One region of the Paenibacillus sp. MMO-58 genome, then DNA from elsewhere that is predicted to be linked to it. Evidence: predicted binding sites of a transcription regulator. Region 1 holds the regulator's gene; the other holds the start of a gene.
What was found. Region 1 encodes LexA, which represses DNA repair genes until DNA is damaged. Its sites were predicted from a motif close to CGAACATATGTTCG; they were not measured.
Positions count from the first base shown of each region.

Region 2: the regulator LexA is predicted to act here: its motif matches at 3,454-3,467, upstream of WFJ73_RS23130 (DNA polymerase IV).

Region 1 covers NZ_JBBCVY010000001.1:1,127,555-1,132,841, reverse strand. The annotation lists gene WFJ73_RS05215 (HAD family hydrolase) at 1-633, opposite strand, end outside; gene WFJ73_RS05210 (hypothetical protein) at 661-1,170, opposite strand; gene WFJ73_RS05205 (DUF896 domain-containing protein) at 1,247-1,435, opposite strand; gene WFJ73_RS05200 (LysM peptidoglycan-binding domain-containing protein) at 1,587-1,949, opposite strand; gene lexA (transcriptional repressor LexA) at 2,119-2,739, shown strand; gene WFJ73_RS05190 (PspC domain-containing protein) at 2,822-3,058, shown strand; gene glnA (type I glutamate--ammonia ligase) at 3,100-4,428, opposite strand; gene WFJ73_RS05180 (MerR family transcriptional regulator) at 4,540-4,950, opposite strand; gene WFJ73_RS05175 (methionine gamma-lyase family protein) at 5,028-5,287, opposite strand, start outside.
Region 2 covers NZ_JBBCVY010000008.1:232,997-238,283, reverse strand. The annotation lists gene WFJ73_RS23150 (hypothetical protein) at 1-32, opposite strand, end outside; gene WFJ73_RS23145 (hypothetical protein) at 463-984, shown strand; gene WFJ73_RS23140 (hypothetical protein) at 1,536-2,864, shown strand; gene WFJ73_RS23135 (alpha/beta-type small acid-soluble spore protein) at 3,089-3,313, shown strand; gene WFJ73_RS23130 (DNA polymerase IV) at 3,517-4,761, shown strand; gene WFJ73_RS23125 (YolD-like family protein) at 4,758-5,093, shown strand; gene WFJ73_RS23120 (SOS response-associated peptidase) at 5,169-5,287, shown strand, end outside.

The DNA.
Region 1 (5,287 bases):
CATAATGCCATGATCCGGCTCGATTCCGAGTCGTTCCATCGCATGGCGGAAGATGGAAGCTGCAGGCTTGCCCTCACCATACTCGCCCGAGATAATGATGTGATCGAAGTAAGGAGTCAGCTCAGGAACGCCGGCAAGCTTCTCGCGCTGCAGATCCGGAGAACCGTTTGTCAGCAAAAGCAGCTTGTACTTTCCTTTAAGCGCATCCAGCACGCGGAACGTTTCGTCATAGACAAACGGACGTTTGCGGCGTTCCGCAGGGAACTGCTCTGCCAGCTTAGCGCCCAGCTCTTCGTTATCAACGCCAAGCGCACGCAAGCCGAGTGTCCAAGCTTCCTTGCGGTAACCCGGCGCAAGCTGCTCCAGCTTGCGGAACTCTTCCTGCTCGCCTTCGCGAAAATTCGCCCAGAGCCCTTCAAACGGGTTAATACCGATCATCTTCGTGAACGGGAACGTCTCATAGGATTCATAAAGAGCGCGCGCTTCTTTGCGTACGGCTTCTTCAAGCTGCTCCGAGTCAACGCCGGCAGCTTCCGCACCGGCTTGGCATGTTGCTTCAAATGCTTCTTTTACGCTGCGGTCATCCCACAACAGCGTATCGTCAAGATCAAATAGAACCGCTTGCTTCCCCATAATTCGCATAACTCTCCTACTCTTTTTCTATTTTTGTTCAAAAGGCAAATTGTGTGTTTTGGCGAAATCCTGCAGTCTGCTGCTGATCTCATCCGTTGGATAACGGTTAAGCAGCCGCGAGAATACCCAGTTTGCGCCTTTTTGCTGCATGATCACTACAGCTCCGTTTTGAACGCTGATCCCTTTAATGTTGGTTACATGCAGCTGCTTGTCCCCCGTCATTTTACGGGTCTGGATATAATCTTTGCCGATTGAAATGTAAGGACGGCGCAAGAAGAAAATAAGCGCCAGGAAAATGTAGCAGCCGATCGTTACCCAGAACATAGACGTAGGCTCAAAGGATGGATCCGTCGTAACGAAAACGGTATACATACTGATCAACAAAATGAGCACAATCGGGAATATGTAGTTGCGGCCGGTAAAACGGTCTACCTTGGGTTTAGATGAAGTGCCAATCTGCGATGCTCCATGCTTTTTACGCGCTTTGTTAATTTGGTTCGTATTTTTGCGCACTTTGCGCTCCCATGTGCGTGACAAGCTTATTCCTCCTATTGTATATTGCAAGCGCCGTTCATGGAACGGCGCCAACGCTAGCTATATAAATGTAAAGCCATTAGTGAGCAACATCGTTAGGATCGCCGTCTACAATCTCAATCGTATCCAACTGCTGGCGGAAATTCCTTTTGAAATTCTCCAAATATTTCTGACGCAATACGGCACGTTCCGCTATTTCCTCTTCGGTTAAACCTACCGTTTTATTTTTACGGGATAATTCGTTAATACGCGCGATGACTTCTTCCACTGCCTTCACCTCATTTGCTTATTACTCATCCTTCTTACCTATTTTGACTTTTAACGCGAGCAATTGTCAAGGCAATGATAGAAGAATAAGAAAAGGACAGGCAATTTCGAACATCCTGTGTCCGAATTGCCTATCCTTCCGATTATATAGCCTATTTAGGAATAATTAACACCTGTCCTGGCCGTAGCTCGACCGAGCTTAATTGGTTGCGTTCCTTAATCTTGTATATGTATTGTCTGATGTCCTTGGAGCCCTCAGTAAAACGATCTGCAATCCCCCACAACGTATCTCCAGCCGTTACGATAACCGTTTGCTCATTCGCTGCAGCCTCTTGAATATGATCGGACGATGCATTCGTACGCATCATAAGGAAACTTGTAAAGAGAAGAATGAACACTGCGGCACACACAATAAGTTTAAATGCATGACGTTGAAGGTGATGTCCCCGCGATTTGAACGTTTTAGCAGTTTCTTCATTATGGATACTTTTATAAAAAGATGGATTCATGATCATTATTATCGCTCCCCGAACGTTTGTTCTGTTTTCTTATGTCCTTAGAATAACACGAACAAATGTTTGTAGTCAATAAAAAATGCGAACTTTTGTTTTTAAGAACTTATGTTTGTACGAACTCCGGTTCTATGCTATAATTTTCTTCAAATAGTATATTGGAGTGATTCACGTGTCTAAGATTTCGAACCGCCAGCAGTCGATTCTTGAATTTATTAAGAATGAGGTTCGGGACAAAGGATACCCGCCTTCTGTTCGCGAAATCGGCGAAGCGGTTGGCCTGGCGTCAAGCTCCACCGTTCATGGCCATCTGGATCGGCTTGAGAAGAAAGGCCTGATCAGACGAGATCCAACGAAACCTCGGGCGATCGAAATTTTGGATCAAGACGGTGTTGACGGCATTATCCTCCCCGCTGTGGCTCAAGTGCCAATCGTCGGCAAAGTAACGGCAGGCGTGCCGATTACGGCGACTGAGAATATTGAAGAGTACTTCCCGTTATCCGCACACTTCGTAGGCGACGATGAGGTATTTATCCTGAATGTCATTGGCGACAGCATGATTGAAGCCGGTATACATAACGGCGACTATGTTATCGTCCGCCAGCAGCAAACCGCCAACAACGGCGATATTGTAGTAGCCATGACGGAAGATGACGAAGCGACGGTTAAGACCTTCTACAAAGAGAAGGATCATATCCGCCTTCAGCCGGAGAACTCCACCATGGAGCCAATCCGTTTGAACAATGTCACCATTCTTGGTAAGGTAGTTGGCTTGTTCCGTGACTTCCACTAATCCGTTCGAATAAAAGAGGCTGTTCCCGCTAATCCGATTTGCATTCGGTTAGGGAGAACAGCCTCTTTTTATTTACCTGATTATGGTATTATCGTATTACTTGTTGGTAACGAGGTGGTTAAGCGTGAAGAAGAAATTAACGAGGTCCGTATTCGATAAATCCATAGCCGGAGTTTGCGGAGGAATCGCCGAATACTTCAACCTTTCATCCTTGTTTGTTAGACTTCTTTTCCTTCTCTTTATCCCCTGCAATCTTATCGTCTACATCATTCTTGCGAACATTATTCCCGTCAGCCCTCCGACTTTATATAGGAGATAGAAAAAATCCCTTGACGCTTAGAGCGCCAAGGGATTTCCTTCCTAGTACAGCGTCAGATACTGATCGCGTTCCCATTGATGGACTTGTGTTTTATACATGTCCCATTCAATTTCCTTCAGCTCATAGAAGTGAGCCAAAGCATGCTCGCCTAGTGCTTCGCAGATAACGTCGCTGCGGAGCATTTCGTCGAGTGCTTCCTTCAGATCGGAAGGAAGGCTTGGCACGCCTGATTCCAGGCGCTCTTCTTCCGTCATGATGTAGATATTACGGTCTACAGGTGCCGGAAGGGCAGTTTTGTTCTTGATGCCGTCAAGGCCGGCTTTCAGCATTACGGCAAGAGCGAGGTACGGGTTAGCAGCCGGATCCGGGTTGCGAACCTCGATACGCGTGCTAAGGCCGCGGGAAGCCGGGATACGGATCATTGGCGAACGGTTGCTCGCCGACCAAGCTACGTAGCAAGGGGCTTCATAACCTGGAACCATCCGTTTGTAAGAGTTGATCGTAGGGTTCGTAATAGCCGCCATCGCACGCGCATGCTCCAGAATACCGGCCATGTAGTAACGTGCGGTTTGGCTAAGACCCAGACGATCCTTCTCTTCATAGAATACGTTAGTGTTGCCTTGGAAGAGCGATTGGTGACAGTGCATACCGGAACCGTTTACGCCAAACAGCGGTTTCGGCATGAAGGTAGCATGGAGGCCATGCTGTCTCGCAATCGTCTTAACAACAAGCTTGAACGTTTGAATTTGGTCTGCGGCTTTGATCGCGTCCGCATATTTGAAGTCGATTTCGTGTTGGCCGGGAGCAACCTCATGGTGGGAAGCTTCAATCTCGAAGCCCATCTCTTCCAGCGTCAGTACGATTTCACGGCGGCAGTTCTCGCCCATGTCCATTGGCGCAAGGTCGAAGTATCCGCCTTGGTCATTCAGCTCGGTTGTAGGCTCTCCGCGCTCATCCGTCTTGAACAGGAAGAATTCCGGTTCCGGACCAACGTTCATTGCCGTAAAGCCCATTTCTTCCGCTTCTTGCAGCGCACGCTTCAGAATACCGCGCGGGTCGCCCGCGAACGGAGTGCCGTCAGGCATATAAATATCACAGATCAGACGGGCAACGCGGTCTTGCGCAACCCATGGGAATACTACCCAAGTATCCAGATCAGGGTATAAGTACATGTCAGATTCTTCGATACGAACGTAACCTTCAATGGAAGATCCGTCAAACATCATTTTATTATCTAATGCTTTATCCAGCTGGCTTACCGGAATCTCTACGTTTTTGATCGTACCGAGTAAATCGGTAAATTGAAGACGGATAAATCGAACGTTCTGTTCCTCCGCAATGCGTTTAATATCCTCTTTTGTGTAGCTCACAGCATTCATCTCCTTCAAAAGAATTGTGAAGCAATTCTTGCTTCGGAAGCATACGCTTAAAGAATTGCGAAGCTATTCTTACTTCGTAAGCATCAGCATTAATAGGACATGCTAGCGCTTGTTCAAGAAACGGGACAACTGACCTTGAATAAGCGAAGCCTGGCCTGGACGTTTCTCCAGCAATTGCTGCTTGAGAAGGCGGTGCAGCTGCGCGTCGGATAGCTCCTTGCGCTTCACTTCGGACTGCTCGCTTACGATTGTTGCATCGTCCGATTCTTTTGAAACCGGATTCATGACTTGCTTAATGCCGGCGATATTAACGCCTTTTTCGATTAACGCCTTAATTTCCAATAACCGTTCCACGTCATTAAAAGAGAACAGTCGCTGGTTGCCCGCCGTTCTGGCGGGAACGATCAATTCATGCTGCTCATAATAACGAATTTGACGCGCCGTTAGATCCGTCAGCTTCATTACGATACCGATCGGAAATAAGGCCATGTTTCTACGAATATCGTCACCCATGTCGCATCAACCTTCCAGTCGCTCATTTATATACCTATCATAACGCCCTACCAAAAACGTGTCAAGTTGTGTTAGGTTTAATTACGTTTAATTATGATAAGCCCGTTGTTTATGAGTCGACGTAACGCTGTGAGAACACCAAACTTCGCATGGGCAAACGTCAAACCGCCTTGCATATAAGCGATATACGGCTCGCGGATAGGTGCATCCGCAGACAATTCGAGACTTCCGCCCTGAATAAACGTCCCGGCCGCCATAATAACCGGGTGCTCATAACCCGGCATGTCCCATGGCTCAGGCACAACATGCGAATCCACCGCCGCAGCCTTCTGAATGC
Region 2 (5,287 bases), on a different contig from region 1:
ACTGCGATGACAACGCCGTTTTGGATAGTCAACGCAATCCTTGTAAACGGCCGATAATCCTACGCTCGTACGATCAATTGATCAGAAAATCGTTAACACCTGAATCCTACACCAAATTACGTTGCTGAATACTTTGCATAGTGTCGCTAACGATGCAGCGAACTTTTGGGAAGACCGAGTATATAGACTTCTCCCTTAAACGGAGTCTAAGACTTTATTTTTCAAGTCTTGGTCCGCCGCTGTGTCATTATTATTGTCAGTCTAATACTTATTTATCGGAGTCTGACGATATTCAATCCTCGAAAACCCCGTTAGATCAAGTTTTTCAGTCTAGAACTTTATTTTCACTGGACACCAATCAGTTATCATCGCATTGTTACTTTAATTTGGAGCTAAGTTTTTAATATACACAAAATGGAAATACTTATCTCTAAATGATACCCCCAAGGGAAGGCGATACACATGATTCAAAATCGGAAAGACATTTGGACACCGGACGAAGATCAAACACTGGCGAGTATAGTGTTGAGTTATATACGTGATGGAAAAACTCAATTGAATGCTTTTAAAACAGTAGGAGAAAATATAGGTCGAACTGCTGCAGCTTGTGGCTTTCGGTGGAATGGCGATGTTCGTAAAAGGTTTGAGGAGTCTATTAATGAGGCAAAGAGAGAAAGATTGAAGAAAAAATCGCGTCAGAAAGGCAACGTCTTACCTTTTAGCACTCCTGGGACACCTGAATCCATAATGGAGATTAGTGATCTTTTAGCAAGCATACTCCAGCTTGCAGAGAGCTATAAGTCACAAATACACACCCAGCAAGAAACTATAAGCGCATTGAGGTCACAACTTTTAAACCGAGATGAGGAAATTCTAATTCTTAAAGAACAAGCAGCTAAAAATGCACCTTCTGATTTAGAAACCTTAATGGGGATCATGGATCGTGCTAGGAGTCTCGGAATTATTGAAAGAACGCAGCATTAGGGTGAATAATCATCGCTTGTTTGCTCGTTTGATCTAGTGATCTAAAAAATTATAGCGGTCGTATCCAATCCGGATTCGGCCGGCTTTTAATTTAATGATTATCCTTTGAGCTATAACAAAAAAATATCTTCAACTTCGCACTTTACTAGAGAGGTATTATTCCGATCTATTCTAAATAGAATAATTGTAGGTTATGTTATAAGGCGCGCATAACCGTTCAATGCAGACCTCTAATTTAGAGGTCTGTTTTGCATATCATTTTTACCTAAGAATCGCTTATGCGTGAATAATATTTATCTAATGCGAAAAGATGGCGTATGGCAAGCAAGTATGTAGGTGTCATTGAATGTCCGCCCTTCCTCTTGAAAGGCGCCTCGAGCTGCTTGAGAAGGACTTAGAGGAGAACGATAGGTATACACGAGTTCATTGTTTCGAAGGCAGCCCAGTAAAGCGATTTGAAATAATCAAAGCAGCTGGACTCGAGGGCCCTTGTTCTCAAGACACGAGACGGTCAATATATAAGCCGGAAACGGGGATAGGAGGAATGGTCAATGGCAATTACATATGAGGATGTTGAAAAGCGGTTTTCGGAAAAAGGACTTATGCTGCTGACGACAAAAGAAAATTATCGTAATACTACGGAGAGACTTGCCTTTTTTTGTTTTGCCCATCCTTATGAGGTACAACCTGGTATCTCGTATCACAAGCTAAAATCCGGCTACGGCTGCTATTCTTGTGCAAAGATTGCGAGGGCAGATAATCGAAGAACAAATTATGCGGAGATCAAAGCCGCATTTGAAAATAGAGATTATGAACTGCTCACAACCGAAGAGGAATTTACTTCTACACAAATCCCGCTTCGATATCGTTGCTTAAAGCATCCGGATGCTAAACTAAAGCCAATTACTTATCATAATTTGTTAAAGGGTAAAGGATGCCGTCCATGTGCTAATGAAAGAAAAGCAGAGAAACTAAGGCCAAAGTATTTTATAATCGCCAAAAAGGCATTTGAAGATCAAGGACTGGTGTTGCTTGATGAATTTTACGTTGATGCAAAAACGAAAATGGCTTATAAATGTCCAAGACATCCGGAACAAGTGCAGCATAAAACATACGATGACGTAAAGCGTTCCGGTTGCCCGCTTTGCACGAATGAGGAGCTTAGTGTAAGGCAGCGCTCCTCTCAAGAAGAAGTGGCGACAAAATGTCTTGCATTGGGCTTTCGTATTCGTGATGGCCAGGAATATATAAACGCGCATCAAAAGCTCCGATTCGAGTGCCAAAAACATCCTGAGGTGGATTATATGACGAATACGGACAATATCCTTAACGGTCATGGAGGATGTGCAAAATGCAAAAGTGAAAATATATCAGTAGCGCAAAAACTCAATTTTAAGGAAGGCCGGCAGGTTGTCAGAAGAGGGAAGGATAACTTGGCTTGGAGAGGTGGAACAACAGAAATTAACTATTATCTACGAGAACGTGAAAAAGAGTGGAAGCAGAAATGGCTTAAATATTATAACTACACATGCGTCATCTCTGGAGATCGAGGCGGAAAGCTTCATGTTCATCATGCTGAACCCTTCCATATACTACGTGATTCCGTTTTAAAGAAGTTAGGTTTACCGATCTATCAGACAATAGGTGAATATACGGAGGCAGAGCGCATCAAGATAACCGAAGGGTATGATGAGCAACTCCTGAAAATAGAAGGATTTTCTATTAAAGAGGAGTACCATAAAGAGTTTCATCGTATTTATGGAAAAGGATCTGAGGCAAACAGAGAGAATTTCATTCTGTTTAAGAATAAAACTGCATCTGAGCTCTGGTCCGTTAAAGTGATTTCAGAACCTGGTAGCAGCATGCCTGAGATGTTCTGAGGAAATAAGGTAGACTGCCCCCTAGAAACGGAACAGCAGCTGTCATGGACGGGAAAATAAAGTCCTAGAAGTCTATAACTTTATTTTCGCGGCTAAATTTTTCAGTCTCATCCTTTATTTTTTCAAGACATGAGAATCCCATATATATTCCTTGTATAATATGGATTTTCGTTGGAGAAATTAATTCCAGCACCAATTAAACAACACATCAGGAGGGCTTACTTATGGCAAAGAACAGTTCTGTAGTGGTACCGCAGGCAGCTCAGGCTCTAGATCAAATGAAATTTGAAGTTGCATCACAACTTGGCATTTCGTTATCTCGTGATGGTTATAACGGTGATTTAACTACTTATAATGCAGGAAAAATCGGTGGTTCAATTACACGTCGTTTAGTTGAGATTGCTGAACAAAGCTTAAGCGGCGGTGGGGCTCAAAGTTTCCGCCGTTAAAATAACATAGAAAATATTGAAGGCTGCCCACTCAAACGGCAGCCTTTTCTTGTTATTAGCTCTCGGATCAGTTCAACAAAAAATGGAGATGTCTGACTAAACGGAAATTGAACAGATTTGAATAAATTTACCTTGCATATCAAACACTTGTTCGTAGTATAATGCATATACATGCAAACAAACGTTCTTATGGAGGGGAAACTGTGACCCAAAAGAATAAGTCCACTATAGCGTTAATCGATATGCAATCGTTCTATGCTTCTGTTGAGAAAGCAGCGAATCCAGAATATAAAGACAAACCTCTCGTTGTTGCAGGAGACCCAGAACGTAGATCGGGAATTATTTTAGCGGCTTGCCCAATTGCAAAGAAATACGGTGTAACTACAGCTGAAGCTTTATGGCAAGCATTACAGAAATGTCCTGATCTAGTTGTGATGAGGCCTCGGATGGAAAAATATCTTGAAACTTCAATGCTTATCACAAAAATTTTAGAGTCATACAGTGATTTGGTTGAGCCATACAGTATCGATGAATTATTCATTGATATTACAGGCACGTTGCACTTGTTTGGCAATTCGATAAAAGCTGTGATTAAGTCTATTCAGGATAGAATTATGATGGAAACAGGAATCTATGCCCGAGCTGGAATTTCAGAAAACAAGGTGACTGCGAAGCTATGCTGTGATTTGATAAGCAAGAAAATTGATGGCGGTATCTTCTATCTTGAAAAGGATGAGTTGAATAAACACATATGGGATAAGCCTGTAGGCGACATGTGGGGTATTGGTTCTAGGATGCAGAAACACTTGTATGTAATGGGTATTCGTACAATTGGAGAACTTGCCAATACACCTGTCAAACGACTTCAGAAAAAATGGGGAGTCAATGGTTTGGTGATATGGAGGACTGCAAACGGCATTGATGATTCTCCAGTAACTCCTACAACTCATGCCCATCAGAAAGTGATCGGAAATGGCATGACCTTACCTAGGGACTTCAGGGAGGCGTGGGAGATTGAGGTTGTGTTATTGGATTTATGCTCCCAAATATGCAGAAGAACTCGTGAGAAAGGCCTTATGGGTTCTGTAGTCTCAATGGGGTTAGGTGGAGCAGATTGGGATCATCCAACAGGCTTTAGCAGACAGATGAAATTGCTTGATCCTACAAACGTTACACTTGATGTGTATGCTGCGGTGAAGAAGATCTTTTACAAGCATTGGGATAGACAGCCTGTAAGAAGACTAAGCGTTGCATTGTCTAATTTATCGAGTGCAGACACTTATCAACTTTCATTATTTGAGGATACAGAAAAGAAACGGGCAATTGATAAAGTCATGGATGAAATAAAGGATAGATTTGGGGAGATTTCTATTTTGAGAGCAAGCTCACTTACAACAGCAGGTCAGGCCATTGATCGAGCTGCTAAAATAGGAGGACATTACAAATGAGTAAGAAACTTAGCGGTAATGGTCTCTGGGAATCCAGCCGTATGATGCTTCCAGAACACAAGGAACGAATTAATCAACACATGAAAGAACTAACTAGAAAGAAACGACCAACTCTACATGAGGATGAATGGGAAATCATTCTCAATAACATTGGTGAGTCGTTGTATGAAAGAAAAACATTGGAAATCCACTTGTTTGATCCCTATGGAGATAGAATTTTGACAGGTGTTGTATCCGACGTTGCATATCATTTGAAAAGGTTTAAAGTTGAAGAAGAAGGAGCCTCAGAATGGGTAGACTTTAGGGAACTGGTAAGTGTTAGATTAGCATAGTTAAGATGATAATAAAAAGCCAAGTTGACTAAATAGCCTCGCTCCAGGGTAAATATATTGCAGGAGGGATGCGACATGTGCGGGAGATTTACGATTACGGCCGAGCTGGATGAAATCATTGATACCTTTTCGGTTGACGAAGTGAATTATGAGTATACGAAGCGGTATAACGTAGCACCTACCCAAACAATCCC